2 regions of the Camelimonas sp. ID_303_24 genome follow, and region 1 is predicted to be linked to the other one. Evidence: riboswitches for the same ligand, from Rfam matches in the RefSeq annotation. Region 1 holds a riboswitch; the other holds the start of a gene.

The links. A riboswitch is a leader RNA that binds a small molecule or an ion and turns the genes downstream of it on or off. The one in region 1 is predicted to bind S-adenosylmethionine.
Region 2: it holds a riboswitch for S-adenosylmethionine, as region 1 does, so the genes downstream of both, ACERNI_RS02720 (homoserine O-succinyltransferase) here and ACERNI_RS04515 (O-succinylhomoserine sulfhydrylase) in region 1, are expected to answer to the same signal.

Annotation. Positions count from the first base shown of each region.
Region 1 is NZ_JBLLJM010000003.1:352,892-367,954, forward strand. Features, by position in the region: gene ACERNI_RS04460 (TetR/AcrR family transcriptional regulator) at 1-370, shown strand, start outside; gene ACERNI_RS04465 (alpha-hydroxy-acid oxidizing protein) at 352-1,530, opposite strand; gene ACERNI_RS04470 (DUF1636 family protein) at 1,739-2,134, shown strand; gene ACERNI_RS04475 (alpha/beta hydrolase) at 2,138-2,797, opposite strand; gene ACERNI_RS04480 (ring-cleaving dioxygenase) at 2,860-3,804, opposite strand; gene ACERNI_RS04485 (branched-chain amino acid ABC transporter permease) at 4,124-5,026, opposite strand; gene ACERNI_RS04490 (branched-chain amino acid ABC transporter permease) at 5,108-5,992, opposite strand; gene ACERNI_RS04495 (ABC transporter ATP-binding protein) at 6,004-6,708, opposite strand; gene ACERNI_RS04500 (ABC transporter ATP-binding protein) at 6,701-7,507, opposite strand; gene ACERNI_RS04505 (ABC transporter substrate-binding protein) at 7,510-8,769, opposite strand; gene ACERNI_RS04510 (hypothetical protein) at 9,302-10,576, shown strand; SAM riboswitch at 10,699-10,776, shown strand; gene ACERNI_RS04515 (O-succinylhomoserine sulfhydrylase) at 10,807-12,060, shown strand; gene ACERNI_RS04520 (Lrp/AsnC ligand binding domain-containing protein) at 12,328-12,564, shown strand; gene ACERNI_RS04525 (glycosyltransferase family 4 protein) at 12,578-13,750, shown strand; gene ACERNI_RS04530 (class I SAM-dependent methyltransferase) at 13,752-14,438, shown strand; gene ACERNI_RS04535 (Fur family transcriptional regulator) at 14,552-15,063, shown strand, end outside.
Region 2 is NZ_JBLLJM010000002.1:502,726-517,788, forward strand. Features, by position in the region: gene erpA (iron-sulfur cluster insertion protein ErpA) at 1-307, shown strand, start outside; gene ACERNI_RS02710 (hypothetical protein) at 669-2,816, shown strand; gene ACERNI_RS02715 (CatB-related O-acetyltransferase) at 2,917-3,519, shown strand; SAM-I-IV-variant riboswitch at 3,748-3,858, shown strand; gene ACERNI_RS02720 (homoserine O-succinyltransferase) at 3,978-4,904, shown strand; gene ACERNI_RS02725 (acyltransferase family protein) at 5,051-6,190, opposite strand; gene ACERNI_RS02730 (glycosyltransferase family 2 protein) at 6,636-7,541, opposite strand; gene aspS (aspartate--tRNA ligase) at 7,739-9,532, opposite strand; gene rnd (ribonuclease D) at 9,751-10,914, shown strand; gene ACERNI_RS02745 (Ppx/GppA family phosphatase) at 11,207-12,709, opposite strand; gene ACERNI_RS02750 (RNA degradosome polyphosphate kinase) at 12,711-15,063, opposite strand, start outside.

The sequences.
Region 1 (15,063 bases):
TGATTCGGAGGACGGGGCCGGCAGCTACATGCGCTTCATCACCCTGCTGTCGCTGACGCACCGGCGCCTGTTCATGGCCTCCCTGGCCGGCGACCTCAACTCCGGCTATCTGCGCTGCCTCGATCTGCTGCGGCGGCTGACGCCTGGCATGGACGAGCGGCTGCGCAACCGGCGGCTGGTATTCATCGAGGCATCGCTCGGCGCCATGCTGTCGCTGCGTGAGACGGCGCTGGCCGGCGCGGCGCCGCCCGAACATATGTGGCGCGATCCCCACGCCGTCGCCGACGTGGTCATGGCCTGCCTCGCCATTTTGACCGCGCCGGAGCCGGTGGTTGCCGATGCGGCCGGATCTCAGCCAATCCGCCCGTAAGGCGGCGCCGGGATCGCCGCGCCGCGCAGATCGGCGATGGTGGGGAAACCATTCACCGCCATCAGCAGGTCGGCCTCGGCCAGGATGCAGCGAATGACATGGGAAACGCCGGCCGCGCCGCCGATGGCCAGGCCATAGGCGTAGGGTCGGCCAATGCCGACCGCCGCCGCGCCCAGCGCCAGCGCCTTGGCCACGTCCGAGCCGCTGCGCACGCCGGAATCGAACAGCACCGGCGTATTGCCCGAGGCCTTCACCACCGCCGGCAGCATGTCGATGGCGGCGATGCCGCCGTTGGCCTGGCGGCCGCCGTGGTTGGAGCAGTAGATGCCGTCGGCGCCGCCATCGATGGCGCGACGGGCGTCATCAGGATGGCAGATGCCCTTGAAGATCAACGGCAGCTTCGTCAGCGAGCGCAGCCAGGGCAGATCCTCCCATGTCAGCGGATTGCCAAAGACGCGGCCGAACATCTGCACGGCGGCGACCGGATCCTCCTCCACCGGCCTGTCCAGCAGCTTGCGGAACACCGGATCGGAGAAATAATTGGCCAGGCAAAGGCCGCGCAGCTGCGGGAAGTTCGACGTGGTGAGATCACGCGGCCGCCAGCCGGTGACCCAGGTGTCGAGGGTGACGACAATCGCCTTGTAGCCCGCCGCCTCGGCGCGGGAGACGAGGCTGGCGGCGAACTCGCGATTGGTGGGCGTGTACAGCTGGAAGAAATTGGGCGTGTCGCCGAACTCCTGCGCCACGCGCTCCATGGGGTCCTGCATCAGCGTGGAGCTGATCATGGTCACCTTGCTCTGCGCCGCAGCTTTCGCCGTGGCGATGTCGCCATGGCCGTCCTGATCGCAGATGCCGATGACGCCGACCGGCGACAGGAACAGCGGCGACGGCATTTGCATGCCGAACAGGTTGACGGACAGGTCGCGCTTCGCCGCGCCGACGAACATGCGCGGAATGACGCCCCAATGGTTGAAGGCTTCGGCGTTCAGGTCCTGGGTGCGTTCATCGCCACAACCGCCAGCCACATAGGACAGTATGCCAGGCGACATGGCCTGCGCGGCCCGCGCTTCCAGATCGCGGTAGCACATGGGGAATTTCGGCATGTGCCCATGCAGGCCGCCGAAGTAAATCTCGTTCTGAAAGTCGCCGAAGTGAGGCATGTTCCATCCCTGTCGCTCTGTCGTTGCCCGCCATGATAGGCGCCAGCCGTCGCCGCTCAAGCGGCTTTGTCACACGATCCTGGGCACACGATCCTGCGCCCGATGATGTGGACAGGGCGTCGACGGAAGCGCCGCCCGGGGTCTGGCGCACACCCGTCAGGACAAAAGCGGCGTTCGGTTTCACCGAAAAATGTTCTATGGCGGGGACATGAGCGCTATCGCCCCCTCCCCCGCCGCCGCGCGGCCCGCGACGACCCTGTCCGTCTGCGTGACCTGCCGGCAGCGCGTCAACGTCGCGCCGGGTTATGTCGAACCGGGCCGGGCGCTGCTTGCGGCGCTGGAGCAGCGTCTGGCGGGCGGCGACATCGTCGTGCGCGGCGTGCAGTGCTTCGCCGTCTGCAACCGCCCCTGCACGATCGCCCTGCAGGCGCCTGGCAAATGGAGCCAGATCATTGGCGATCTGACCCTGGCGGGCGACGTCGACGCCATTGTCGACGCCGCCCTGATTTATGCCCGGACGCCGGACGGCGTCATTCCCTGGGCGCAGACGCCGATGGCGTTCCGCCGCGGCGGCGTGGCGCGCCTGCCGCCGCCGCCAGCCTGAACCTCAGGTCTTCAGAGCTTCCGCCAGCCAGGGGCCCGCGATATCAAGATCGGCCTTGACGAGGCCGTGGCCGGCCAGCACGGTTTCATCCCGCACCGCGACGCCGGCGGCCCGCAGGTCCCGCGCCAGCCGCTGCCGGCTGTCGGACGTGACCACCGGATCCATGGCGCCTGACGCCACCAGCGCCCGGAGCGGATGGCCCTGTGACGCCAGAGGCGGAGCCGGCTCGCCCGGCGCAAAGGCCGGGCCCGTGAACGGCGCCATGGCGCGGAACAGCGCCGCGCCAGCAAGGGCGCCGGGCCGCCGCAGCAGCATGGCGGCGGCGATATTGGCGCCGTTGGAAAAGCCCAGCGCCACCGGGGCGGCGAGGCCATAGTGGTCCCGCGCCGCGGCGATAAATTCCGCCAGTTCGTCAGTCCGGAAGCGCAGATCGTCCTCGTCCAGCACCCCTTCGGCGAAGCGGCGGAAGAAGCGGCGGGCGCCGCCTTCCAGCACCTTGCCGCGCACGGAGAGCAAGGGCGCGTCCGGCGCCAGCATGCGGCCCAGCGGCACGAGGTCGTTTTCGTCGCCGCCGGTGCCATGCAGCAGCAGCAGCGGCCGCCCGGCCTGATTGCGGCCTGGCTCGAAGCGGTGAACAAAATCGGTGATGGAAACACCAGTCATGGCCTGTCTCCCTTCCCCTGTCGCCGCCGCGCGCGGGCGGCGACAGTCTGGTTTGATGGCGCTCAGTCTCCGAGCGGCGGCAGGGCCGCTTCAATCTGGGCGCGATGCGCCTCGTACTGGGGCGGCAGCTTCAGATGCTCGCCCATGCTTCCCGCCGGCTCATCGATGGCAAAGCCGGGCTCATCAGTGGCGATTTCGAACAGCACGCCGCCCGGCTCGCGAAAGTAGATCGAGCGGAAGTACTGCCGGTCGCGCTGCTCCGTCGGCCTGAGGCCGTGATCCTGGAGCAGCCGGGCGGCCAGTTCCGCCTGCTCGGCGTCGCCCGCCGCCCGGAACGCCACGTGGTGGACGCTGCCGCGTCCCAGGTGACCACCCGGAAAATTGCCCGCGACATGCAGGTCAACCACCGAACGGCCGGCCCCGTCGCCCAGCGCCAGCCGGGTGACGGCGCCCTCGCGACCTCTTTCCTGGAAGCCGAACGCCGAGGTCAGGATGGCGGCAGTGGGCCCGGCTTCGCGCAGCAGCAAGGTCACGCCGTCGATCCCGGTGATGGCCTGCGCTGCCGGAACGCCCGCGCCGGCTCCCCTGGCGCCATCGGCGGGCGGCGGCGCATCCCCGAAAGCGACTAGCGACAGCAGGGTCCCGTCCGGATCTTCGAAATCGATGACGCTGTCGCCGAACCTGCGGGCGACGCCGTCATGGCGCACGCCCTTCTCAACGAAGCGATGCGCCCAGAAGCCGATCGATCCGGCCGGAACCCGGAAGGTGGTGCGCAGGACGTCGCCAACGCCGGCCCGCCCCTTCGTCGCGTGCGGCCAGGGGAAGAAGGTGATCAGCGAACCCGGCGCGCCGGCATCGTCGCCAAAGTACAGGTGCCAGGTTCCCGGATCGTCGAAATTGACCGTCCGCTTCACCAGCCGCAGGCCCAGAACGTCGGCATAAAAGCCGCGGTTACGGGCGGCGTCGCCGGCAATTGCGGTGACATGATGGATGCCGTTGAAGGTCATGGCGCATCTCCTGTCGGGCGCTCCGGGCAAGCCCCCCGAACCCCCTGTGATGCGAACCGGTCGCGCCGGCCGCATATCGTCTTGCCGGCATATGCGCATGTACGAATGTGGATGGAAGGGGGCGCATCTTGCGTCAACGCAATAGAACGTGTGCGTCTGGAGCAGGCCATGGCCCCTGCCCCGGCCACCTCCGGGGCCGCGCCTGACCTGGCGCGGATCCCACCTGGCTCAGGCCTGCCTTGAGGCGGCTCGGGGACATGAAAAAAGCCCGGCGTCGCCGCCGGGCTTCGTTTGTCTCAGGCCGGATTGACCGGCGACTTCAGCCGCGCTTGCGGTCCATCCAGGCGTTGAACTCGCCAACGATGCCGCGACGGAACAGCAGCACGCACGCCACGAAGATGGAGCCGATGACCACCGGGACCGGCAGCGAGGAGGTCGCCAGATAATTCTCCAGGCTCACCACCAGCACGGCGCCGACAACCGGGCCCATCAGGGTGCCAATGCCGCCGAGCAGCGTCATCAGCACAACTTCGCCGGACATCTGGAAGCCCACGTCGGTCAGCGAGGCGAGCTGGAAGACGATGGCCTTCACCGAACCGGCGAGACCCGCCAGCGACGCCGAGATCACGAAGGCGCCCAGCTTGTAGCGGGAAACGCGGTAGCCAAGCGAAATGGCCCGCTGCTCGTTCTCGCGGATCGCCTTCAGGATCGAGCCGAAGGGCGAATGCACCACCCGCCAGATGAACAGGAAGCCGATAATGAACACCGCCGCCACGAAGTAATACATGTTCAGCGAGTTCGACAGGTCGATGAAACCGAACAGCTTGCCGCGCGGCACGCCCTGGATGCCATCCTCGCCGCCGGTGAACGGGGCCTGCAGGCAGAAGAAGAAGAACATCTGCGCCAGCGCCATGGTGATCATGGCGAAGTAGATGCCCTGCCGCTTGATCGCCACATAGCCGAACACCAGGCCCATCACCGCCGCGAAGGCGGTGCCGAGCAGGATCGCCAGCTCCGGCGGATAGCCCCACGCCTTGATGGCGTAAGCGGTGATGTAAGCGGCGCCGCCGAAGAAGGCGGCGTGGCCGAAGGAGAGCAGGCCCACGTAGCCAAGAAGCAGATTGAACGCCGCCGCGAACAGGGCGAAGCACAACACCTTCATGACGAAGACGGGGTAGATCAGGAACGGCGCGACAAGGATCAGCGCGAGGCCGATGATCATCAGCGCGATGGTGCGCGGCGACGTCTTGTGACCGACGGTCACGTCAGCGACGTTCGGTGAAGCGGCTTTTGTAGCCATGGTTTATTCCTTCCCGAACAGGCCGGCCGGGCGCACGAGCAGCACCAGCACCATGATGACGAAGATGACCGTGCTCGAAGCTTCCGGGTAGAAAACCTTGGTCAGGCCTTCAACGAGACCCAGCACGTAACCTGTGACGACAGCGCCCATGATCGAGCCCATGCCGCCAATCACCACCACCGCGAAGACGATGATGACGATGTTCTGTCCCATCAACGGGCTGACCTGGTAGACCGGAGCGGCGAGCACGCCGGCAAGGCCGGCGAGACCGGCGCCAATGGCGTAGGTCAGGGTGAGCAGCCGGGGCACGTTGACGCCGAAGGCCTGGACCAGGGTGGGGTTCTCGGTGGCGGCGCGCAGATAGGCGCCGAACTTGGTCTTCTCGATCAGCAGCCACGTCGCCAGACAGACGACAACCGACGCGACAATCACGAAAGCGCGGTACTTCGGCAGGATCATGAAGCCGAGGTTGAACGCACCCTGGAAGGTCGAGGGGATCGAATAGGGCTGACCCGAAGTGCCATACCAGTGGCGGAACAGGCCTTCGATCACCAGGGCGAGGCCGAAGGTGAGCAGCAGGCCGTAGAGGTGATCGAGGTTATAGATGCGCGACAGCAGCACCTTCTCGATAACCACGCCGACAAGGGCGACGCCAAGCGGCGCCAGCACCAGCGCCGGCCAGAAGCCGATGCCGGCGTAACGCAGCAGGAACCAGGCGAAGAACGCGCCCAGCATGTATTGCGCGCCATGGGCGAAGTTGATGACCCGCAGCATGCCGAAAATGACGGCGAGGCCGAGGCTCAGCATGGCGTAGAACGAGCCGTTGATCAGCCCGATGAGGAGCTGGCCCATCAGGGCCGGCAATGAGATTCCAAAGACGGTGACCATGCGGAAGCGCCTTACAGACCGAGAGTTTCGTTGAGGCTGTCCATCCGGCCCTCGAGTTCGTCCGCGCGGAACGTATCGATCATGTGGCCGTCTTCCATCACATAGAAGCGGTCAGCCACCTTGCGGGCAAAACGGAAATTCTGCTCAACGAGGAGGATGGTCATGCCCTTCGCCTTGAGGGCGCGAATGACGTCGCCGATGCGCTGCACGATCACCGGCGCGAGGCCTTCGGTGGGCTCGTCCAGCAGCAGGATATTGGCGCCGGTGCGCAGGATGCGCGCGATGGCCAGCATCTGCTGCTCGCCGCCGGAAAGCTTGGTGCCCTGGCTGTTGCGCCGCTCCGCCAGATTGGGGAACAGGTGATAGATCTCGTCCAGGGTAAAGCCGCCATCAGCGACCTTCGGCGGCAGCATCAGGTTCTCGTGGACGCTCAGTCCGGAGAAAATGCCGCGCTCTTCCGGCACGAAACCAAGGCCGGCGTAAGCGATATGATGCAGCGGCAGGCTCATCAGATCCTTGCCGCTGAGGCGGATCTCGCCCTGGCGCTTGCGCAGCACGCCCATGATCGACTTGAGGGTGGTGGTCTTGCCGGCCCCATTGCGGCCAAGCAGCGTCACCGTCTCGCCCCTGTGAACCTGAAGGTCGACGCCATGCAGCACATGGCTCTCGCCATACCAGGCCTGGAGGCCCTTCACCTCGAGCAATGGCTCAGTCATGTTCGGACCCCATGTATGCTTCGCGGACGCGCGGGTCCTGGCTGACGGTCTGGTAATCGCCTTCGGCGAGAATTTCGCCGCGCTGCAGCACGGTCACCGCGTCGCACAGGTCTTCCACCACGTGAAGGTTGTGCTCGACCATGACGACGGTGCGGCCGGCGGCGGCCTGGCGGATCAGGTCGGCGATGTGGCCGATGTCCTCATGGGCCATGCCGGCCATGGGCTCATCGAGCAGCATCACGTCCGGCTCCAGCGCCAGGGTGGCGGCCAGCTCCAGGGCGCGTTTGCGGCCATAGGGCAACTCGCCAGCCGTGTGATTGATGAACGCGTCGAGACCAACCGAACGGATCAGGTCGGCGGCGCGGTCGTTCAGCACGGAAAGGGCGGTGTCCGGCTTCCAGAACTGCGTCGCCAGATGCCGGGGACGCTGCAGGGCGATGCGCACGTTCTCCAGCACTGACAGGCTCGGAAACACCGCTGAAATCTGGAACGAACGCACCACGCCGAGACGGGCGATCTCCGCCGGGGCCAGGCCTGTGATGTCCTTGCCGCGATAGGTGATCACGCCGCGCGTCGGCTGCAGGAATTTCGTCAGCAGATTGAAGCAGGTGGTCTTGCCGGCGCCGTTTGGTCCAATCAGGGCGTGGATCGAACCTTCGCGCACCGACAGATCGACGTCCTTGACCGCCACGAAGCCCTTGAACTCCTTGGTCAGTCCCTTCGCGGACAGGACGATGCTCCCTCCGGCGGCGCCGCCGGAGGCCGGGGCGCCAGTATTTTGATTTGTTGGCATTGTCATTTTCAGTTCGCCAGCGGGCAACCGCTTTCCTCTACGGTCATGAAGGCCTGGTTCCCGGGGATGGTGGCCAGGAGTTTATAGTAATCAAAAGCTTGCTTGCTCTCCGAGGGCTTCTTGACTTCAAACAGGTACATGTCGTGGATCATGCGCCCGTTGGCGAGGACCTTGCCCTTGCGGCTGAAGGCGTCCTCGACAGGCATGGCGCGCAGCTTCGCCGCCACGGCGTCGGCGTCATCCGTACCCGCCGCCTCGATGGCCTTCAGGTACTGCAGCACGGCGGAATAGGTGCCGGCCTGGATCATGTTGGGCATCCGGCCTGTCACCTTCTGGTAACGCTGGCCGAAGGCGCGCGCCTTGTCGTCCAGGTCCCAGTAGAAGCCCTCGCTCAGCACCAGCCCGTTGGCGGCCGGCAGACCGAGGCCATGTACTTCCGACAGGGTGATCAGCAGCGACGCCAGGCGCTGGCCGCCCTGGACGATGCCAAACTCGGCCGCCTGCTTGATGGCGTTGGAGGTGTCCATGCCGGCGTTGGCCAGACCAATGACCTTGGCGCCGGAATTCTGGGCCTGAAGCAGGAAGGACGAGAAATCGGAGGCGTTCAGCGGATGCCGCACCTGGCCAATGACATTGCCGCCCTTTGATTTGACGAATTTCGCGGTCTGTTCCTCAAGCGAATGACCGAAAGCATAGTCCGCGGTCAGGAAGAACCAGTCCTTGCCGCCCTGCTCGACCAGCGCGCCGCCGACAGCCTTGGCCATGGCGTGGGTGTCGAACGCCCAGTGGAAGCCATAGGGCGAGCACTGCTTGCCGGTCAGTTCCGAGGTGGCGGCGCCGGTGACGATATTGATGCGTTTTTTCTCACGCGTGAGCTGCTGCACGGCGAGAGCGGCGGACGAGGAGGTCAACTCGACAATGGCGTCGACCTTGTCAGCGTCATACCAGCGGCGGGCGATGCCGGCGGCGATGTCGGCCTTGTTCTGGTGGTCGGCGTCGATCAGCTCCACCGGCGCGCCCAGCACCTTGCCGCCGAAATCCTCGATGGCGAGACGGGCGGCGGCGACCGAGCCCTTGCCGCCGAAGTCGGCGTAAACGCCTGACTGGTCGTTGAGTACGCCGATACGGACGACGCCATCCGAAATCTTGCCTGGGGCGGCGCCCGGCTTTTCCTGCGCATGGGCGCCATTGGCGACAAGCGCCGAGACCGCCGCGGCGGCCATGGCGACGCGCCTGATTCGGCCGCGTATCGTCACAATTCCAGCCATATTTCGCCTCCTGAACACACTGTGTCCATCGCTACAGTCTGCCCTGCGATGCTTTCAGTGCATAGGTCAATTTTTCGCTCTGAACGCTAATGACCTTGCCCTACAGCGACTTGTCAAGGCTGTTCACGCGAATCGGAGCGACGCCTCCTACGAAGTGTCAACATGCTGTCGCTTTTTGATGTTTGCCACAATTCGACATTCTGACGGCTTGCACTTTTTGCCCGGGCCAGGTCACAGCGCCGCCACGTCATCATCATGATGTGCCTCTAACTGCGCTCCAGAATGAAGGCTCGACCAGTCTCGAAAGGATTGCGACATGGCAGACGCCGCCAGGCCGGATGCAAATGCGCCCAAAACCGGCAAGACCGACGCGGGCCCCGGGAAACAGACGCCTGCGGATACAAAAGCTCCGCCAAAAGGCGATCCTGCGCCGGGCGCCGCCACGCCGAAAGCGCCTGAGCCCCCCGCGGTTGCGCCAGTCGCGGCGAAGGCCGGAAAGGCAGCCGCAACCGCCACAGGAACCGCTGGCAAGATGCCCGTGCAGACAGCCGCTTCGCAGCCGGTGAAAGACAGCGCGCCCCTGGCGGCCGCGACGACGGCGAACGGCAATCCGGGCGACGGCAATCCAGGTAACGGCAGCTCTGGCGCCGGCAATTCTGGCGCAGGCAATTCTGACGCAGGAAAGACGACCGGCCCGGGGACCCCTGCATCTGGCGCGCCTGGAGCTGGCGCGGCCGTCACGCAATCCACCGCGGCCACGTCCGCGATCGCCAGAAGCGCGCCCACGCCGGTGGCCTCGCCTTCTGACAGGGTTGGCGCCACGGCGGCGCAGCCAGACAGGCCGGCCGCAGGAACAGCGACGACCACCGCTGCGGCCGCGGCTGGCGCTGGCCCGACGCCCGCAGCCGCCGCAACCACCTCCGCATACCAGCCCCGCCAGCCAAAATCGGACTGGCGGCCCGATGGCGCCGCCACGCCAACAAAGCCATCCGCCCTGCGCCCGCTGCTGCTGGGCGCGGCCGGCGGCGCGTTTGCCGCGCTGCTGGTTGTCGCCATTGCCGGAACCGGGTCCAGAACCGGCGGCCCCCCGGCCCCGGCCGCCAGCGACGGCAAGATCGCCACAGCGATGGAAGAACTGGAAAAGGAGCGCGCCGCCGCGACCGCCCGCAGCTCGGCTGTTGAAACAGTGGAAAAAGCCGCCGCCGGCTTGAGCGCCCGCCTGGACGCCCTGGAGCAGAAGGCTGGCGCCTCCACCGTTCTGCCGGACGCTGTCGAGAACCGCCTCAAGACGCTTGAGCAGAAAATCGCCGGTCTGGACGCCGCCCAGGCTGGCCGCCCGCAGACCGCCGCGAACGGACGCGAGGATGCGGCGGTTGCCGGCCTCGAGCGCCGCATCGCCGGCCTCGAACAGCGTCTTGCCGCGAACGGCGGCGGACGGAGCCAGATTGATCCGTCCGTAAGCTCCGCGATGCCGGCGGAGCGGGCGCCGCGTCAGGAAGCGCCCTTGCGTCAGGAGCCGGCGCAGCAGGCCTATGCGCCAAACGATGAGCCCCAGGACGGCCTGCGTCCTCCAGGACTGATTCCGGAACCGGCGCAACCGCCCCGGCCGACGGGTCCGGTGCGGGGCTGGGTGCTGCATAATGTCTATGGCGGCGTCGCGGTGCTGGAAGGCCGCAGCGCTGGCGTCGTCGAGGTGCGGCGCGGCCAGAGCGTGCCGGGGCTCGGCCGCATCGCCGGCATCGAGCGACGCGGGCAGCGCTGGGTCGTCACCACCGACAGGGGCGTGATCTCGGCGCCGGCCTATTGACCAGACGGGCCGGAGCGGATCGCCTGCACGGCGCGCCCCGGCCCGTTTTCAGGACAGGGCCCGCCGCGTCTCCCGCCGGGGCGACGCGGCGGCTTGACGGACGGGAAACCCGGGCGTAAGTCTTTCACATCCGTGGTGATTTGGCCGGCCGGCTTGCAGCCACGTTAAATAATTCGCTAAAGGGCCGCGGACGTTTTTTGAGCGACCCGGCTTTCTGGCCGGGTTTTTTCATGTCCGCCCGGATCGCCGGCGTGGGGCATGACGCGCCGCCGCGCGGCGCTGTTGTCGGGGAGACGATCGTGGCCATCAACCGCCCTCTTCATCCGGAATCACGTCTGGTTCACGCCGGTTCGCTGCGCTCGCAGTTCGGCGAGACCTCGGAAGCCATGTTCCTCACCCAGGGGCATGTCTACGAAACCGCCGAGGAATGCGAAGCCCGCTTCAAGGGTGAATCACCAGGCTATCTCTACTCGCGGTTTTCCAATCCCACGGTCGAGATGTTCGAGCAGCGCATGGCGGCGCTGGAAGGCGCCGAGGCGGCGCGCGCCACCGCCTCCGGCATGGCCGCCGTCACCGCCGCCATTCTCGCCCAGGTCAGCGCTGGCGACCATGTGGTGGCCGCCCGGGCGCTGTTCGGCTCCTCGCGCTGGCTGACCGATGAGTTGCTGCCGCGCTATGGCGTGGAAACGACGCTGGTCGACGGCGAGGACCTCGACCAGTGGCGCGCCGCCGTGCGACCCAACACCAGGACGGCGCTGATCGAGAGCCCGGCCAACCCGACCCTGAGCATTGTCGACATCGCCGGCGTGGCGGAGATCGTGCATTCCGTCGGCGCCTCGCTGGTGGTGGACAATGTGTTCGCCACGCCGCTGTGGCAAAGCCCGCTGGAACTGGGCGCCGATTGCGTGGTCTATTCGACCACCAAGCACATCGACGGCCAGGGGCGCTGTCTTGGCGGCGTCATTCTGGGCAGCCAGGCCTTCATCCAGGCCCACATCTTCAACTTCCTGCGCCAGACCGGGCCGGCGATGTCGCCGTTCAACGCCTGGGTGATGCTGAAGGGGCTTGAGACGCTCGCCGTGCGCGTGCGCCAGCAGACCGCCAACGCCGGCGCTGTCGCCGACGCTTTGGCGAGTCACCCCAGGGTGTCGAAGCTGATCTATCCCGGCCGCGCCGACCATCCGCAGGCGGAGCTGATCGCCCGGCAGATGCGGGCCGGCTCGACGCTGGTGGCGCTGGAGGTGAAAGGCGGCAAGGCGGCGGCGTTCCGCTTCATGAACGCCCTGTCGCTGGTGAAGATTTCCAACAATCTGGGCGACGCCAAAAGCCTGATCACCCATCCCGCCACCACCACGCACCAGCGTTTCGACGACGCGGCGCGGGCGGCCATGGGCGTCTCCGACGGCCTGTTGCGGCTTTCGGTCGGCCTCGAGCATGCCGACGACCTGATCGCCGACCTCACGGACGCGCTCGAACGGACGTGAGTTTCACGCGGGCCCAGAAGGCGTTTGGGCGCGGCGCGCCGGCGTGCTAACAAGCGGAGCGGAGCGGGAGCCTGTCCGCGCCTCAGGGCCTGGCGCGCTCCCGCCGCATTTCTCCGGGAAAGTGGCGGACATTTTCCTTGAAACGGCTTGTGGCAGGATCGGTTCACGCTGAACCGGAATTTTGCTTCATCCCTTTGATTGGGTGCGTTTTCCTGACGTAAGGCGGCCTCCGCCTTTCTGGAAGACGCTCCGGTATGAGCGGCGCCCATGCAGACCTTCTTCGTCCAGATCAAGTGCAAACTCGGCCAGACCTACGCCGTGGCCAGCGCCCTCGCCGACCGCGAGATCGCCTCCGAGATCTATTCGATCGCCGGCGACTTCGACATTATCGCCAAATTCCATGTGGACCGGGACGTGGACATCGGCCATTTCGTCGCCGAGAAGGTGCAGCCGATCCCCGGCATCGCCGACACCCGGACGCTCATCACCTTCAAGGCGTTCTGACATCGCCGCCGCCATGGCAGCGACGTCCGTGACCGCCGGCGCGGCGCCCGCCCGGCGCGCGCCGCTGCTCGCCTTCCTGATCACCGAGGACTGGTTTTTCGCCTCGCACTTCCTGCCCATGGCGCGGGCGGCGCGGGAGATGGGCCTCGACGTGGTCATCATCACCCGGGTCCGCGAGCACCAGGGCGTGCTTGAGGCAACCGGGGCGCGCGTCATCGCCCTGGAGGCCGAGCGCAAGAGCCTGAACCCGTTCGCCGTGCTGGCCAATGTGGCGCGCCTCGCCGCCATCCTGAAACGCGAGCAGCCCGACATCCTGCATATGGTGGCGCTGCGGCCGATCCTGATCGGCGGCGTCGCGGCGCGCCGCGCCGGCATCGCCCGCCGGGTGTTCGCCCTGACCGGCCTCGGCTTCCTCGGCGCCCGCAAGGATGCGCTGGGCGCCAACGCGGCGCGGGCAATCCGCGCCTTCGTGCGCGGGCCGCTGGAGAACGCCACCACCCGTTATCTGTTCGAGAACCCGGACGACGCCGCCGGCCTCGATCTGGCGCCGGACGATCCGCGCGTGGTGATCGTTGGCGGCGCCGGCGTCGACCCGGAGCAGTTTACCCCGGCGCCACAACCGCAAGGCCCGACGCTACGCGTCGCCGTGGTGGCGCGGATGTTGTGGTCGAAGGGCGTCGATCTGGCGGTGGAAGCGGTGCGGCTCGCCCGGGCGCGCGGGGCCGACGTCAGCCTGTCGCTGTTTGGCGCGCCCGATCCGTCCAATCCGCGCGCCATTCCGGAAAACACGCTGCGTGAATGGAACGCGCGCCCCGGCGTGACCTGGCATGGCCGCACCAGCGACATCGCCGGCGTCTGGCGCGATCACCATGTGGCGCTGCTGCCGTCGCGCGGTGGCGAGGGCCTGCCGCGCACCCTGCTGGAGGCGGCGGCCTGCGGCCGCGCCATCGTCACCACCGACGTGCCAGGCTGCCGCCATTTCGCCCGCGACGGCGTTGACGGCTTCATCGCCCCGCCCGACGATGCGGCTGCGCTGGCCGATGTTCTCGTGCGCCTTGCCAGTGACCGCGACCTCGTCCTTGCCTGTGGCGAAGCGGCGCGCGCCCGCCTGCTGTCCGGCTTTACCGAACGGCATGTGATGGCGCGCGTCAAAGCCATGTACGCCAGCCTGCTGGACGCCCGCTGAAATGATCGACGACCACGACGCCTTCATTCGCGCCCACACCGCCATCACGGCGACGCCGCACGCCCCGGAGATTTCCCTTTGCCTCGCCACCGAAGCGACGGAGTTGTGGAAGAAAACCGAGGAAGAGCTGGGCGAAATCGGGCTGCCTCCGCCATTTTGGGCCTTTGCCTGGGCCGGCGGCCAGGCGCTGGCGCGCTACATCCTCGACAACCCTGAAACGGTAGCCGGCAAACGGGTTCTGGATTTTGCCTCCGGCTCCGGTCTGGTGGCCATCGCGGCGGCGCGGGCCGGCGCGGCGCATGTGGAAGCGGTGGACATCGATCCGTTTTCCGCCAGCGCCATCGGCATCAACGCGGCGCTCAACAACGCCCGCATCGCGGTGCGGACCGACAATCTGCTTGGCGAACAGCAGGACGGCGCATGGCCCGCCAGTGACTGGCGCGATGAGGGCTGGGACGTCGTGCTTGCCGGCGATATCTGCTATGAGCGCGATCTGGCGGCGCGGGTCATCAGCTGGCTGGAAGCCCTGGCCGGGCGCGGCGCCGCCGTGGTGATTGGCGATCCGGGCCGCAGCTACCTGCCGAAAGCCCGTCTCACCCAGATCGCTGTCTATGAGGTGCCGGTGACGCGGGAGCTGGAGGACAGCGAGGTGAAGCGCACCTGCGTCTGGCGGCTGCGGCGGAACTGAAACATTTGCGGACGGCCGGCGGGCCATCGCAACCCTCGCCGGGTTGCGCCGGCGGGCGCCGGCGCCCACAATACGGATGGAGCGGCGACGGAGGGTTCGCCAGGACCAGGATCATGACCATCAGGCACGGCCACGCACAGCACGGCGCCCACCAGCAGGGCGATGATGGCCGCCACGACCATGGCCAGCCGACGCACGCACAGCATGCGCACGGCGCGCATGATCACGCGCAGTGCGCCCATGCCGACGCCCGCCGCAGGCAGGCGCCCATCGCCATGGCCGAGGCTGACCGCCTGTGCCGCGAGCGCGGCGTGCGGCTGACCGATCTGCGCCGCTCGGTGCTGGCGGCCCTGTATGAAACCCACCGGCCGCTGGGCGCCTATGACCTGGCCGAGATCCTGGCCGGCCAGTCGGGCAAGCGGATCGCTCCGGTGACCGTCTACCGGGTGCTCGAATTTTTGACCGGGCAGGGATTCGTGCACCGGCTGGTGACGCGCAACGCCTTCATCGCCTGCCCACACCAGCACGACGCCGGCGACGTCACCGTGTTCCTGATCTGCGCCCGCTGCGGCGGGGTCGATGAGCTGGAATCCCCGGCGATCAATACGGCGATCGGCGACCTGCT
Region 2 (15,063 bases), on a different contig from region 1:
AGAGCGCGCCGCCCGCCGGATCCGGCAGGTGCTGGCCAATGAGCCGAGCGGCGCGATGCTGCGCATCAGCGTCAACGGCGGCGGCTGCTCGGGCTTTCAGTACGTCTTCGACATCGACCGTGACCGCGCCGATGACGACATTGTCATTGAGCGCGACGGCGCTGGCGTCCTGGTTGATCCGGTCTCGCTGGAATACATGCAGGGATCGGTGATCGACTTCGTCGACGACCTGATGGGACAGGCGTTCAGGATCGAGAACCCCAACGCCACGGCCTCCTGCGGTTGCGGCACGTCGTTCGCCCTGTAGTTCCGGCCCCGGTCTGGCGCGCTCGCCCAGATGCGCCTTCTTTTGATGTGTCTCACTCCCGATGCGCCTCTCTCTGGAGGCGCTTTCCGGGCCTCTCCTCCGGCGCCCCTTGAGCGTAGCCTCGTGGAGCGCCATCTCCCACCCGGGCGGATTGCCGGGCGGATTTGCCCGCACGACCAGATTTTGCTCTACAGCCGCCATGGTTGCGTCCCACAACCATGGCGTGGCGGCGTCTGGTGAACCGGATCCGGCATCTGCCTGCTGTCGCGCATCGCCCAGTCGTTCTTCATGGCGGGGGCGGCAGCCTGAACAAGTCCGCCAACCCGCAGCCAACCGTACGCCACCGAGGACTGTTACCCCCATGAATTCCAGACTGACGTCGTCCCATGCGCAGCCCCCGGCAGGCGCCCCGGCGAATTCCCGCAGGCGGCCCGCGCGCCGGATCGCAGCAGGCGGCGCGCTGGCATTCGTCGTCACCGGCGCCGTGCTGGCGGGCGGGGCCCAGTGGACGGCGCGCGAGGTGCGCGGCGCCCTCGCCAGCGCCGGCGTCGATGTGGCCGGCGTCTCGGTCGATCCGGTGTCCGGCTCGGTGACACTTGATCGCGTGGCCGCCAGCCAGGACGGCGTGCGGATTTCGGTCGGCTCCATCGCCACGCCTGGCCACTTCGGCCTTTCGAGCGCCGCCGAGGCAGCCGGGTCCGTCACGCTGACGGACATCGAGATCAGCGGCAAGCAGTTCACCTTGCGCATTCCCCGGCTCGAAGTCGCTGGCGACAATGTGGACGAAGCGCGCCTGCGCGCCATTTTTGACAAGACAAGCGCCACGCCGCTGGCGAAACGCCTGGTCGACATCAGCGTCAGCCGCGCCACCCTGCCCGAGCTTGTCCTCATCCAGAAGACCGACAAGGCCGAATCGTCATCGACCTGGAAGCAGATCACCATCACGGATCTGAAGAACGGCGTCGCCGGCGCCATCACCGCCAGCGGCGCGACGTTCGCCACGAAGGCGGGCGAGGTCAATTCCAGCGGCTCTATCGGCCAGACGGCCATGGAGCAGGTCAATCTGGCGCTTGTGGCGCGGCTTTACACCGAGGCCGCCGCCAATGACGCCGATCGCCAGTTGCAGCCGGCCTATGGCGCCTTCTCGGCCAGCGACATCACCGTCAAAAGCGACGACGCAAGCTTCGCCATCAAGCGCGTGAGCGGCAAGGACTTCAAAGCCCGCCTGCTCAATACGCCGCTGCTCGAACTGACCGCCGGCATCGAGGCGGTGACGAATCCCGACGACCTGGAGCCCAAGGCCCGCGCCGCCTATTACGGCAATGTCGCCGACATCCTGGAGGCCTTCTCGTTCGGCGAGGCCACCATCACCGGCATGACATTCGACGTTCCTGATCAAGGCAGCGACGACGACGAGGAGGACGCGGGCAAGCAGGCTGACGCGAAGGGCCAGAATGCCCAGAACAAGGACGCCAAAAGCGACGACAAGCCGGCGCCGCGCGTGCGCGGCGAGATCGCCTCGCTGTCGTTCGGCTCCGCCGTCGCCCAGGGTGGGCTCAGCTTCTCCGGCCTGAAGGTGGCCCCTGTCGAGGGCGATCACGTGGCCATCGGCGAGGGCAGCATCAGCAACTTTGCGGTGAAGCTCGCGGATATGTTCCGCAAGCTTTCCGCCGCCGCGGCCGCCGGCAAGGATGACGATTCTGCCCTGTCATCGCTGACCCCGACGACCGGCGGCGTGACCCTGAAGAATATCGACGTCAACGTCGCCAGCCCCGATGCGCCGGGCGAGCGGGTCAAATTCACCGTCCAGGGTTTTTCCGGCTCTTACAGCGACCCGGTCAATGGCGTGCCCACCGCCGTCGAAACCAGCCTCGACCGCCTGGTGATCGACCTGCCGAAGCCGAAGAAGGATGACGATAGCGAGGACGACGACTCCTCCGTGAACGCCACCCTGACCAAGCTGCACGCCATGGGCTACGACAAGCTCGACCTGTCGGCCTCAATCGACAGCAAATGGGACGCCGCCACGCAGCAGTTGCGCATCGGCGGGTTTTACTTCGGCGCCGCCGATATCGGCAGCGTCAGGATCACCGGCCTGCTGGGCAATGTCAGCCAGGAGCTGTTCACGGCCAACGAAGACCGGCGCCAGCAGTTGCTGCTCGCCTCCCGGCTGAAGAACCTCTCGCTGGACGTGACCGACAGCGGTTTTGCGAAGCGCTTCGCCGAATTGCAGGCTAAGGAACAGGGCGACAGCGACGCGACCCAGGTGCGGGCCGGCTGGGCCGCCCTGGCGCAGATGCTGCTGCCGTCGATGATTGGCTCCAGCGACGGCGCCAAAGCGCTGACCAGCGCGCTCGGCAAGTTCATCCGCGACAGCGGCTCCCTGAGCCTCTCCGCCACATCGCGGAAGCCGGACGGCGACCCGATCAGCGAATTGGTCATTGGCGCAGCCTCCGGCAACCCGGACGCGCTGTTCGATGCGCTCGACTTCAAGGCCACGACAAAGTAGGCCCGAACAGGCTTTGACGTTATGGCGCGGGCGTCGCACATTGCGACGCCCGTTGCATGTGCGGGTGTGTTGAACTGACCTCCCGGGAGAACGACCAGGCATGGGGCTGATCGGACAGTGGCGCAATCCGCACAACGAAACCCGCGTGCATCTGGCGAATCTGGCGAAAAAACGCGGCTTCAGCTTTGGCGCCTACAGCTATGGCCGCCCCAAGGTGCGGTTCGCTGAATCAGGCGCCAAGCTCAGCATCGGCCGCTATTGCTCCATCGCCGACAAGGTGGAGATCCTGCTCGGCGGCAACCACCGGCTGGACTGGGTCTCGACCTTTCCCTTCCCGGCTTTCCCCACTGTCTGGCCGGGCGCGAACAGCGACTACCACGCCACCTCGGGCGACGTGCATATTGGCCATGACGTATGGCTCGGCTCGGGCTGCATGATCCTCTCCGGCGTGACGGTTGGTCATGGCGCCGTGGTTGCCGCGCGCGCGGTGGTGACGAAGGATGTGCCGCCCTACGCCATCGTCGGCGGCAACCCGGCCCGGATCATCCGCTACCGTTTCAGCGAACCGGACATCGCCGCCCTGCTCGCCAGCGCCTGGTGGGACCTGCCGAAGGAGCAGGTGCAAACGCTGCTGCCGCTGCTGCAGGACACGGATGTGACGGCCTTCGCCGCCGCCGTCCGGAAAATTCGCGACGGCGGCTGAGAGGGGGCGCAACGGGCGGGATATCGCGATCCGCGACCGGCGCAACGTCAGCTGGCGCGGATCAAAATTTGCTCCACCCGCCTGCCCTGACGCGGCTTCCCGACGCGAAACGGCGCCCGCCTGGATGAAATCCTTCCAGACAGATGGCCCTCGCAGAATTATTTTCCGCGGATGCGCCCTGGCGTGAAACGTCCCTCTTGTGCGTGGAGGGAATCCGGCTTAAACAGAGCGTTACATCAGGAGTTGGGATGCATTCCCAACGCCAACCTGCCTGTTCCGGGCAAGGTGGCGCTCCCCTCAGGGGAGGATGTGGCCAGACCGGCAACCAAACGGAACCAGCCACCGCATCCACCTGCCCGAATCCGGAGCGCGAGACGGCCACCCGCCGCCTGCGCGCTGTCGTTTGTCGACGCGTTTTCCGTCTGCACGGAGAGCGCGAAACCCGAGTGGATGCGCCGATGCCCATCAAGCTGCCCGATGACCTGCCTGCTTTCAGCACCCTTGAGGCCGAGGGCGTGATGGTCATGCGGGAAACCGACGCCGTGCGTCAGGATATCCGCCCGCTGCGCATCGGCTTCCTCAACCTGATGCCCAACAAGATCCGGACCGAGACGCAGATCGCCCGCCTGATCGGCGCGACGCCATTGCAGGTGGAGATGACGCTGGTGCGCATCTCCGGCCACACGCCGCGCAACACATCAGCCGAGCACATGATTGCCTTCTACCGCACGTGGGAGGAGATCCGGGATGAGAAGTTCGACGGTTTCATCATCACCGGCGCGCCGGTGGAGCGGCTGCCGTTCGAGGAGGTGAACTATTGGGATGAACTGCGCCAGATCTTCGACTGGACGCAGACCAATGTGCACCGCTCCTTCAACATCTGCTGGGGCGCCCAGGCCGCCGTGCACCATTTCCACGGCATGCCGAAGTATGAGCTGGAACAGAAGGCGTTCGGCGTGTTCCGCCATCGCAACCTGTGTCCGGCCTCGCCCTATCTGCGCGGCTTCTCGGATGATTTCTCGGTGCCGGTGTCGCGCTGGACCGAGGTGCTCAAGAGCGATATTCCGGCCGGTTCCGGCGTGAAGGTGCTGGCGGAAAGCGACAGGGCGGGCCTGTGCCTGCTGGACGATCCGGCCACCGCCTCGCTGCACATGTTCAACCACATCGAGTATGACTCGACCTCCCTGGCCGAAGAGTACTTCCGTGACCTCAGCGCCAATGTGCCGATGGCGATTCCGCACGACTATTTCCCGGGGGACAATCCGGAGCATATGCCGAACAACCGCTGGCGCAGCCACGCTCACCTGCTGTTCGGCAACTGGATCAACGAGATCTACCAGACGACGCCTTTCGACATGAGCGATATCGGCAACAGGAAGCGCTGAAGCGCAAAAGCCCTGAACCGCCAGATCACCGGCTTTCGCGGCTATCAATGACAAGGCCCGCGCATGGCGCGGGCCTTGTCGTGTCCAGACGGGTATGCCCCGGCCAATTTCACCGCAGGGCCCTGGTCAGCCTGCCGGGAGGCGCGTCAGATCGGCCGCGGGCGGTCGCGCCGGTCAAGGATACGGCGCTTGATATTGAGAGCCGGCTTCTCAACCATCCGCCACGAGACGAAGCCAACGAGCACGGTGAGCGCCAGCGCCGGCGCCAGCAGGACGAGCGCGCCGGCCAGCGGAAACAGCGCGTGCAACGCCTGCTGGATGGGCCAGCCGTACAGATAGACGCCGTAGGAAATGTCATCGCGCGGCTCGGGGAGGAGACGGCTGACCGGAACCAGCGCCAGCCACATCAGGCAATAGGCCTCGGTGAGGAACAGCGCCGTGTTGTAGGCGAAGGTATTCCGCAGCAGCACAACGCCGGCGACCATGAACATCGCCACCAGGATCGACAGGCGGATGGAGCCGCCAAAGCGATAGAACACCGCGCCGGCCGTGAACAGCAACGGCAGCCGCACGGCGGTCTGCAGGCCCTTGGCTGCGTCCGGTTGCAGCCAGTCCAGCAACAGCAGGGCGGCGGTCAGCGACAGCAGCAGGCCAAGCGCCAGCCGGCGGCTGCGCAGCAGGCCGAGCGCGCCGATGACGAACACGGCCGCGTAACAGATCACCTCATATTTGAGGGTCCACACCGTTCCCATGGGGAAGCGGAACGGGTTGTTCTCAAACACCCCAGGCAAGACGGTGTTGCTCTTGTAGGTGGTCAAGGTCTGGACGACGAATTTCCAGGTTCCGGCGTCCGCCAGGTAGCGAAACGGCCCGAGCGAGCTGAGCGCCGCGCCAAACACCAGGCCAACCATCAGCGTGGCGACGATCAGACCCGGCGCGATGCGCAGAACGCGCGCCAGGGCGTAGTCAAGCCAGCCGCGCCGGTCGAAACTCATGGTGACCAGGAAGCCGGAAATGACGAAGAAGCCGTTCACGGCGTGCTCGCCCAGGGTATAGCCGGTCGCGGCTGTCAGCGGCTCGTCGTGCACATTGCCGGTGATGACGCTGAAGCCATGCGAAACGACGACGGCCACCGCCATCACCAGGCGCAGCAGGTTGAAATTGTTGGCGCGACCGACGGAGGCCTCCGTCACCGTGGGGGCGCCCAGGAGCCCGCCCCGCCACGGTTCCGCCGCCACGGCCTCCCCGGCCTGCACCGCGCCGACACGCTCGATCCTGCTGGTCATCCCTCTGCCCATCTCGCCTCTGGCCATCCCGCCCCGGTTCATCCCGCCGCCATGCCCTCGCGCACTTGCCGGACAAGCAGCTTCCACCCTTCGCGCCGAAAATACGTCAGTGCAAGGGGCCGGCGCCTGCCCTGTGAACCGGAGCCTTTACCTGGAGCGAATTCCAGTCGATCCGACGCTTCCGCCTGACCGTAAAGCGCTCCAGGCTTCGCAAGACAGACTCCAGCCTTCCGGTACGACCATCGCGCATGACCACATGCGGGACTGGACCGCGCTCCAGCGTAGCAGACACCATGTAGCGTTAAGAAAGCGCAGTGAATCAGAACGATCGCGCAAATTCCCGGCCCAGGGCCGGCCGCAATTTGCCGCGCATCCAGAACATCGCGAGAAATGACATTGTGAGACATGACATCGCGAGAAATCCCAGCGCCCCCGACGCATCTGGTCACCCGCCGTCGCTTGCATCCGGCGTTGCCGGCTCCAGATTCTCCCGCGCCAGCGCCCGCCTGCCCCTCAGGAAAGCCAGGGCGCCCGCCGCGCTCCCCGCATAACGCTCGATGGTGGCGCGGCGGAAGCTGAACAGGGCCAGCAGCGTCTTGCCGCCATTGACCAGGGCCGTGGCCAGGGCTGGCGACGGCAATTTCCATTTGTCGGCTACATAAGCCTGCGACCACGCCATGTGCCAGCGGGCGCGAAACACCCGGCCAGGCGCCCTGCCCGCCGATTTGCCGCGTCCGTGCCGGGCGACAGCCGCATGCACATGCACCAGCGCCAGGCCCGCTTCGGCGACGCGGCGACACAGGTCGTCATCCTCATAGAACAGGAAGATATTGGGATCGTAGCCGCCCAGCCGTTCAAAAACCGCGCGGCGCATCAGCAGGCAGGCGCCCGAAAGGAACGGCGCGCAGCAATCGCCTTCCGGCAGGCGCAGGATGTCGGGCGGATTGGTCAGATAGGGCGAGAGCAGCGAGCGGCGCTGGAAAAACAGCCGGCCGTCCGGCTCGATGATGCGCGGCGCCAGCATGCCGGCGTCCGGCCAGCGCCCGGCGGCGGCGAGCAGCGCCGCGACGCAGCCCGGATCAGGCGCGCAATCGGGATTGATAACGAGGATGAAGTCGCTGCCGGCGGCGGCGACGCCGATATTGTTGCCGCGCCCGTAGCCCTCATTGCGCGCATTGCGAATGACGCGCGCGCCGTGGGCCGCGGCCACCGCCGCCGTGTCATCGCTGCTGGCGTTGTCGACAACGATGACGGCGACGCCCTCGCGGTTCAGCGCCGTCAGGCACTCCGGCAGCGCGTCGGCGCTGTTCCACGCCACCACGATGGCGGTGACCGGGGTGTCAGCGCTCATCCCACGTCTCCATGACGCTGCCAGAATTCACGGGAATCGCCGGCATTCACCGACGACGGACCCGGCGCCCGGCGCGCGCATCTGGCGCCTTGTACATGATTGGGGCGCCCGCCAGTGACGGCGGACGCCCCTTCCAGTTCAGGCCCTTCTGGGGGCATGGCCGCGACCCGGGAAACCAGACCTGGCGGCCACGGTCCTCACGCCTCCGGCAGGTTGAGCCGGATGTGCAGTTCGCGCAGCTGCTTCGGCCCCACTTCGGCGGGCGAGCCCATCAGCAGGTCTTCGGCGCGCTGGTTCATCGGGAACAGCGAGATCTCGCGCAGATTGTTGACGCCGCAGAGCAGCATGACGATGCGATCGACGCCAGCGGCCATGCCGCCATGGGGCGGCGCGCCATACTGGAAGGCGCGGTACATGCCGCCGAAGCGCTCAACCACGGTCGCCTCGTCGTAGCCCGCCAGTTCGAACGCCTTCACCATCGCCTCGGGGCGGTGGTTGCGGATGCCGCCGGAGGCGATTTCATAGCCGTTGCAGGCGATGTCGTACTGGAAAGCGTTGATGGTCAGCGGGTCCTGGCTGTTCAGGGCCTCCAGACCGCCTTGCGGCATCGAGAACGGATTGTGCGAGAAGTCGATCTTCTTCTCGTCCTCGTTCCACTCGTAGAACGGGAAGTCGACGATCCAGGCCAGCTCGTAACGGTCGTGATCGACCAGCTTCAGGTCCTCGCCCACCTTGGTGCGGGCCATGCCGGCGAATTTGTAAAACTTCTGCGGATCGCCAGCGACGAAGAAGGCGGCGTCGCCTTCCTTCAGGCCCAGGGCCTGGCGGATGGCTTCGGTGCGCTCCGGCCCGATGTTGTTGGCGATGGGCCCCCGACCAACCACGCCCGTGGCGCCCTCGCCCTCGGCAGCGCCCCACATGATGTAGCCAAGGCCCTTCTGGCCTTCGCCCTGCGCCCAGGAATTCATGCGGTCGCAGAACGAGCGGCTGGCGCCGCCCGGACCGGGAATCGCCCACACCTCATTGCCGGCCTTCTCCAGCATGCTGGCGAACACCTTGAAGTTGGAGCCGCGGAAATGCTCAGACACCTCCTGCATGACCAGCGGGTTACGCAGGTCCGGCTTGTCGGTGCCGTATTTGCGCAGGGATTGCGCGTAAGGAATGCGCGGCCAGTTCTTGGTCACCGGCTTGCCGTCGGCGAACTCCTCGAACACGCCGGTGATCACCGGCTCGACGGCGGCGAAAATGTCTTCCTGCTCGACGAAGCTCATTTCCAGGTCGAGCTGGTAGAACTCGCCCGGCAGGCGGTCGGCGCGCGGATCCTCGTCGCGGAAGCACGGCGCGATCTGGAAGTAGCGGTCGAAGCCGCTCATCATGATGAGCTGCTTGTACTGCTGCGGCGCCTGCGGCAGGGCGTAGAACTTGCCGGGGTGGATGCGGCTCGGCACCAGGAAGTCGCGGGCGCCTTCCGGCGACGACGCGGTCAGGATCGGCGTCTGGAACTCGAAGAAGCCCTGATCCTGCATGCGGTTGCGCATGCTGGTGATGATGCGCCCGCGCTTCATGATGTTGGCGTGCAGCTTCTCGCGGCGCAGATCGAGGAAGCGGTACTTCAGACGGATCTCTTCAGGATATTCCTGATCGCCGAACACCGGCAGCGGCAACTCGGAGGCGGCGCCCAGCACCTCGGCGTCAGTGACGTAAATCTCGATCTCGCCGGTGGGCAGCTCCGGATTGACGGTGCCCTCGGGACGGGCGCGGACCTTGCCGTCGACGCGCACCACCCACTCGGACCGCACCTGCTCCATCAGGCTGAACACGGGCGAATCGGGATCGACCACGCACTGCACGACGCCATAGTGATCGCGCAGGTCGATAAACAGCACGCCGCCGTGATCACGGATACGGTGACACCATCCGGAAAGTCGCGCCTGGCTGCCGATATCCGACGCGCGCAGGGCGCCACACGTATGGGAGCGGTAACGATGCATTGTCTTGCGCCAGATCCTTGAAAAAACGGGGACGCCGGGAAATTTGGCAACGCCGGCGGCATGTTGGAGCGCGACAAAACCCATACGGCGCCCCCATTGTCAATGGCGGACGCCCTGCGGGAGGCGCAGACAGCTCCTTGCGGAGAAATTATGGCGCCGACGCAGCAAAAAAGCTAAACAGTCGGGACATTCCTCCCAGCGTGGTCTATAGCCCGGTTATGCTGCCAGTTACTTCATCCGCCGAACTTGCGGCGGCCTGCGCCCGCCTCGCCGCCCATCCCTATGTGACGGTCGATACAGAGTTTCTGCGCGAGACGACGTATTATTCGAAGCTCTGCCTGATCCAGATGGCGTCGCCCGATGAGGCGATTCTGGTGGATCCGCTGGCCCCAGGCCTTGATCTGGCCCCGTTTTTCGAACTGATGACCAATCCCGCCGTGGTGAAGGTGTTTCACTCCGCCCGGCAGGATGTGGAGATCATCTGGTTCATGGGCCATGTGATCCCGACGCCGCTGTTCGACAGCCAGGTCGCCGCCATGGTCTGTGGCTATGGCGATTCCGTGTCCTATGAGCAGCTGGTCAGCGATCTGGCCCGCGCGCGAATCGACAAGACCTCGCGCTTCACCGACTGGTCGCGCCGCCCCCTCACCGACCAGCAGGTCAGCTACGCCCTTGGCGACGTCACCCATTTGCGCGCGGTTTATGAAGCGCTGCGCGCCCAGCTCGCCGCCTCCGGACGTGAGGACTGGCTGGCCGACGAAATGGCGGTTCTGACCTCGCCAGCGACTTATGACACCAATCCCGACGACGCCTGGCTGAAGCTGGGCGGCCGGCTGCGCAAGACCCGCGACGCCCTGGTGCTGCGCGATCTCGCCGCCTGGCGCGAGCGCGAGGCCCGCTCCCGCGATGTGCCGCGCTCGCGCATCCTCAAGGACGACGCGCTGATCGACATCGCCGTCAACGCGCCGCGCACGGCGGAAGCGCTGGGGCAGCTGCGCTCCACCCCCAACGGCTTCGAGCGCTCGCGCGCCGGCGGCGAGATCATCGCCGTCATCAAGGGCGCCCTCGACAAGGATCCGCGCTCCATCACCCTGCCGTCGAAGGAGCGCGGCCGCTCGTCCAACGGCGCGCTGATGGATCTGCTGAAGGTGCTGCTGAAGGCGGTGTCAGAGAATGAAAAGGTGGCGCCAAAGCTGATCGCCACCACCGACGACCTGGAAGCCATCGCCGCCGACGACAACGCCGACACCCAGGCGCTCAAGGGCTGGCGCCGGACAATTTTCGGCGAACGCGCCCTTGCGCTGAAGCATGGCCGCATCGGCGTCGTGGTCGACAGGGGCAAGGTGTCGTTCGTCGATCTGCCGGAGAAGAAGGCCGGCTGAACCCGGCGCCGCCCAAGTGGCCCGCCGCGCGCGGGCCGGCGCCTCGCTCCGTCCCGCCGAAGGCGTGACGTCACGATAGCGGGCCTTGAGGTCGTGTTGTTCTTGCTGGAAGCCGCTGTGGCGCGGCGCGTCATGCCCGCAACAAATGCAGGCAACCAAGCCTCGCTGGGTTGAACCAGTCAGACGCCTTTGTGACAGGCGCCTGCCCAGAACGCCCTTTCAGGCGCCGCCGCACAGCAGCTGCGACCATCATGACGCGACGGCGCGCGCGACCCGACCGCGAGGCGCCGCCTCATCTCACGCTGATCTGCACCTGCATGCCGACCGTGCGGCCGAGCTGGCGCAGACGGTTGGCGATGCGATCGGAGCGCAGGTTTTCCAGCTCCGCCGGGATGGACAGGGTCAGCACGCCTTTTTTCACCGTCAGCGGACAGCGGGGCAGCACCCCGGCCATGGCGGCTGAAAGAATGTAGGCGACGCGCATGGCGGCGCCGAGAATGCGCGCCCGCTCGACCAGATGCATCGGCATCAGTTCACGAATGCGGGCGACATTGCTCTCGATCGACAGGCCCTCATGCCGGATGTAGTTGGACAGGGCCATGAAGCCCCGCTCCGGGTGCGTAACGCCTGCGAAAGTCGCCTGCGACAAGAGGATCAGCGCCTGCTCGCCGCGATAGTCGGGGTGCGCCCGCCAGCAGACGTCTGAAACCAGGCAGGCCGCCGCGCGCACCCGCGCTTCCGCCGGCGTCTCGCTCAGATGCAGGGAGGCGAACAGGCCGCCGACCCAGTCCACCAGCTCCTCGCAATGGCGTGGCGAACGGGAGCGCAGCCAGTTCATTTCCGAAGCCATGGCGAGCAGCGGATCCTGGGCCTGCAACTCCGGCGCGAGCGCCTCGAACAGCAACCCCTCCCGCACGCCATAGGGCGAAATCATCACCGAGGACGGATGGCCGCGCCGGATGATCTGTTCCAGCAGCAGCGCGCCATAGGCCAGCAGCGGCCGGCGCGCGGACGAGATGGAGCCGATAGCCTCCAGGGCTCCAACGTCAAGGCGCTGCACCATGCGAGCGAAGGCAATGGCCTCGCTGGGGCAGACTTCGTAGGCGTGCATCACGTGCAGCGGATAGCCCACCTGCTCCATGTGCAGACGCGCCAGGGCGCGCCAGGTGCCGCCCACGGCGTAGAAGGTCCGGCCTTTCAGGGCGCCGATCTGCGGCGCATTGGCAAGAGCGGCGCGCACCAGGGCGCCGGCCTTCTTGAGCGAAGCGCCGGACGCATCCTGCAGCGCCAGGCCGCCGAGGCGCAGGCTGAGCCCCGGCCGCAGCCCGCCATTGACGATCTCCACCAGCTCAAGGCTGCCGCCGCCCATGTCGCCGACGACGCCGTCCGGCTTCCAGAACCCGGAGGCGACGCCGAGCGCCGACAGTTCAGCTTCGCGCGTTCCGGCCAGCAGCGACACCGGCCGGCGCAGGATTTCCTCCGCTTTATCGATAAACCGCTCGCCGTTGGAGGCGTCGCGCACGGCGGCGGTGGCGAGAACATGGATGTCCTCGATCTGCATCACATCGCAGAGCCCGCGAAACCGCTGCAGGGCCGCCAGGGCGCTGGCCACGGCCGTTTTGTCCATCTTGCCGGTGCTGGCGACGCCGCGCCCAAGGCCGCACAGGACCTTTTCGTTGAACAGCGACGCAGGCGAGCGGGTGCGGCCCTCATACGCGACAAGCCGCACCGAGTTTGATCCGATGTCGATGATGGCGACCGGGCTCAGCGCGGGAAGGCGCCCGCCCCCACCCATGTCAGCGCCTTGCGGAACGCTTGCGAAGGGTTTTTGGGCTTGAATCCTTGAGGGATTTTCCACGTCCGGACAAACTCGGATTGGTCATGAAGTAACGATGAGCGTTGAAAGGCTCCTCGCCCTGCATGCGTTGGATACGCGTGGCGGAACCATCGGGAAGGATGCGCCAGCTCTGCTCGTTGTCCAGCAGATTGGCCAGCATGATCTGGTCCAGCACCTGCTGGTGCACCGTCGGCGTTGTGATCGGACACAACGCTTCCACGCGCCGGTCCAGATTGCGCTGCATCAGGTCGGCCGAGGAAATATAGACGTGGGCGCTCCGGTTCGGAAGTCCCTCGCCGTTGCCAAAAGCGTAGATGCGGCTGTGCTCGAGAAAGCGGCCGACAATGGACTTGACGCGGATATTCTCCGACAGGCCGGGAATACCCGGGCGCAGGGCGCAGATACCGCGAATGACGCAATCGATCTCGACGCCCGCCTGGCTGGCCTCATAAAGCGCATCAATAATCTGTGGATCGACCAGCGAATTGCACTTCAGCCAGATCGCCGCGGGCCGGCCGGCGCGGGCATGGGCCATCTCTTCGGCAATGTGACCGAGGATGCGCGGCTTCAGCGTCACCGGCGACACAGCCATGCGCTCCAGCTCGTCCGGCTCGGCGTAGCCGGTGATGAAATTGAAGATGCAGGCGACGTCGTGGGCGATCACCGGGTCAGCCGTGAAGTACGACAGGTCGGTATAGATGCGCGCGGTGATCGGGTGATAGTTTCCGGTGCCAACGTGGCAATAGGTGACCAGCTGGCCGCCCTCGCGGCGCACCACAGACGACAGCTTGGCGTGGGTTTTCAGCTCGATGAACCCGAACACCACCTGGGCGCCGGCGCGCTCCAGATCGCGGGCCCAGCGGATGTTGGCCTCTTCGTCGAAGCGCGCCTTCAACTCCACCAGCGCCGTCACCGACTTGCCGGCTTCCGCCGCCTCGGCCAGGGCCTTGACGATCGGCGAGTCCGAGGAGGTGCGGTACAGGGTCTGCTTGATGGCGACGACGTTGGGATCGCGCGCCGCCTGCTGCAGAAACTGCACCACCACGTCGAAACTCTCGTAGGGGTGGTGGATCACCAGATCCTTTTCGCGGATGGCGGCGAAGCAGTCGCCGCCGTGCTCGCGCACCCGCTCCGGGAAACGGGCGTTGAACGGCTTGAACTTCAGGTCGGGCCGGTCGATCGACACCAGCTGCGACAGGTCATTGAGCGCCGGCATGCCGTCGACGAGGAAGGCCTCGTCGCCGGAGACGTCCAGCTCCTTCATGACGAAGTTGCGCAGGTTCTCCGGCATGCCGCCGTCGAACTCGACGCGGATCACCGTGCCGCGCCGGCGGCGTTTCAGCGCCGTTTCGAACAGCCGCACCAGGTCTTCCGCCTCTTCCTCGATTTCGAGGTCGCTGTCGCGGATGACGCGGAAACCGCCGCGGCCAGTCACCTGGTAACCGGGAAACAGCCTGTCGGTGAAACGGCCGATGGCCTGCTCCAGGGAGATGAAGCGCACGGCGCCGGTGTCGGCGAAGTCCGGCAGGCGAATGAACCGGTCGATCTTGCCGGGCATGCGGATCAGCGCCGTCAGCTTGCGATTGTCGCTCTGGCGGAACAGCGACAGGGCGATGCTGAAGCCGAGGTTGGGAATGAAGGGAAACGGATGCGCCGGATCGACGGCGAGCGGCGTCAGCACCGGGAAGATATTGTTGAGGAAGTACTCCTCCAGCCACATGGTCTCGGCGCGCGTCAGATTTTTGTCCTCGACGGTGACAATGCCGTTGTCGAGCAACTGGTCGCGCAGTTCGTTCCAGCGGCGCTGCTGGTCGTCCGCCAGCTGCGACACCTCGCGGCTGATGGCGGCAAGCTGCTCGGCCGGGGTCAGGCCATCCTGCGACAGGGTCATCACCCCGGTGCGCACCTGACCGCGCAGGCCGGCGACGCGGACCATGAAGAATTCGTCGAGATTGTTGGCGGAAATCGACAGGAAGCGCAGTTGCTCGAGCAGCGGATGGGCCGTGTTGGACGCCTCCTCGAACACCCGGCGGTTGAACTGCAGCCAGGAAATCTCGCGGTTGATGAAGCGCTGCGGCGCGTTGCGCAGGGCTGCGCCATCGGTCGGCGTCTCAATTTCGGCGGCGGCGGCGGAGATGTCGCCGCTCTTGCGGGCGACGCCGAGGTTTTGCGGATCCGGCGCGGCGGAACGGCGCGCCTCATCGGTGGCGTCGTTCTGGAACAGGGCGGCGTAAGATGTCGCCAGCCTGGCGGCGATGGCGCCTGGATCGGAGCCATTCTCAGGGGTGAGCTCCGAAGCTTCGGCTGCCTCC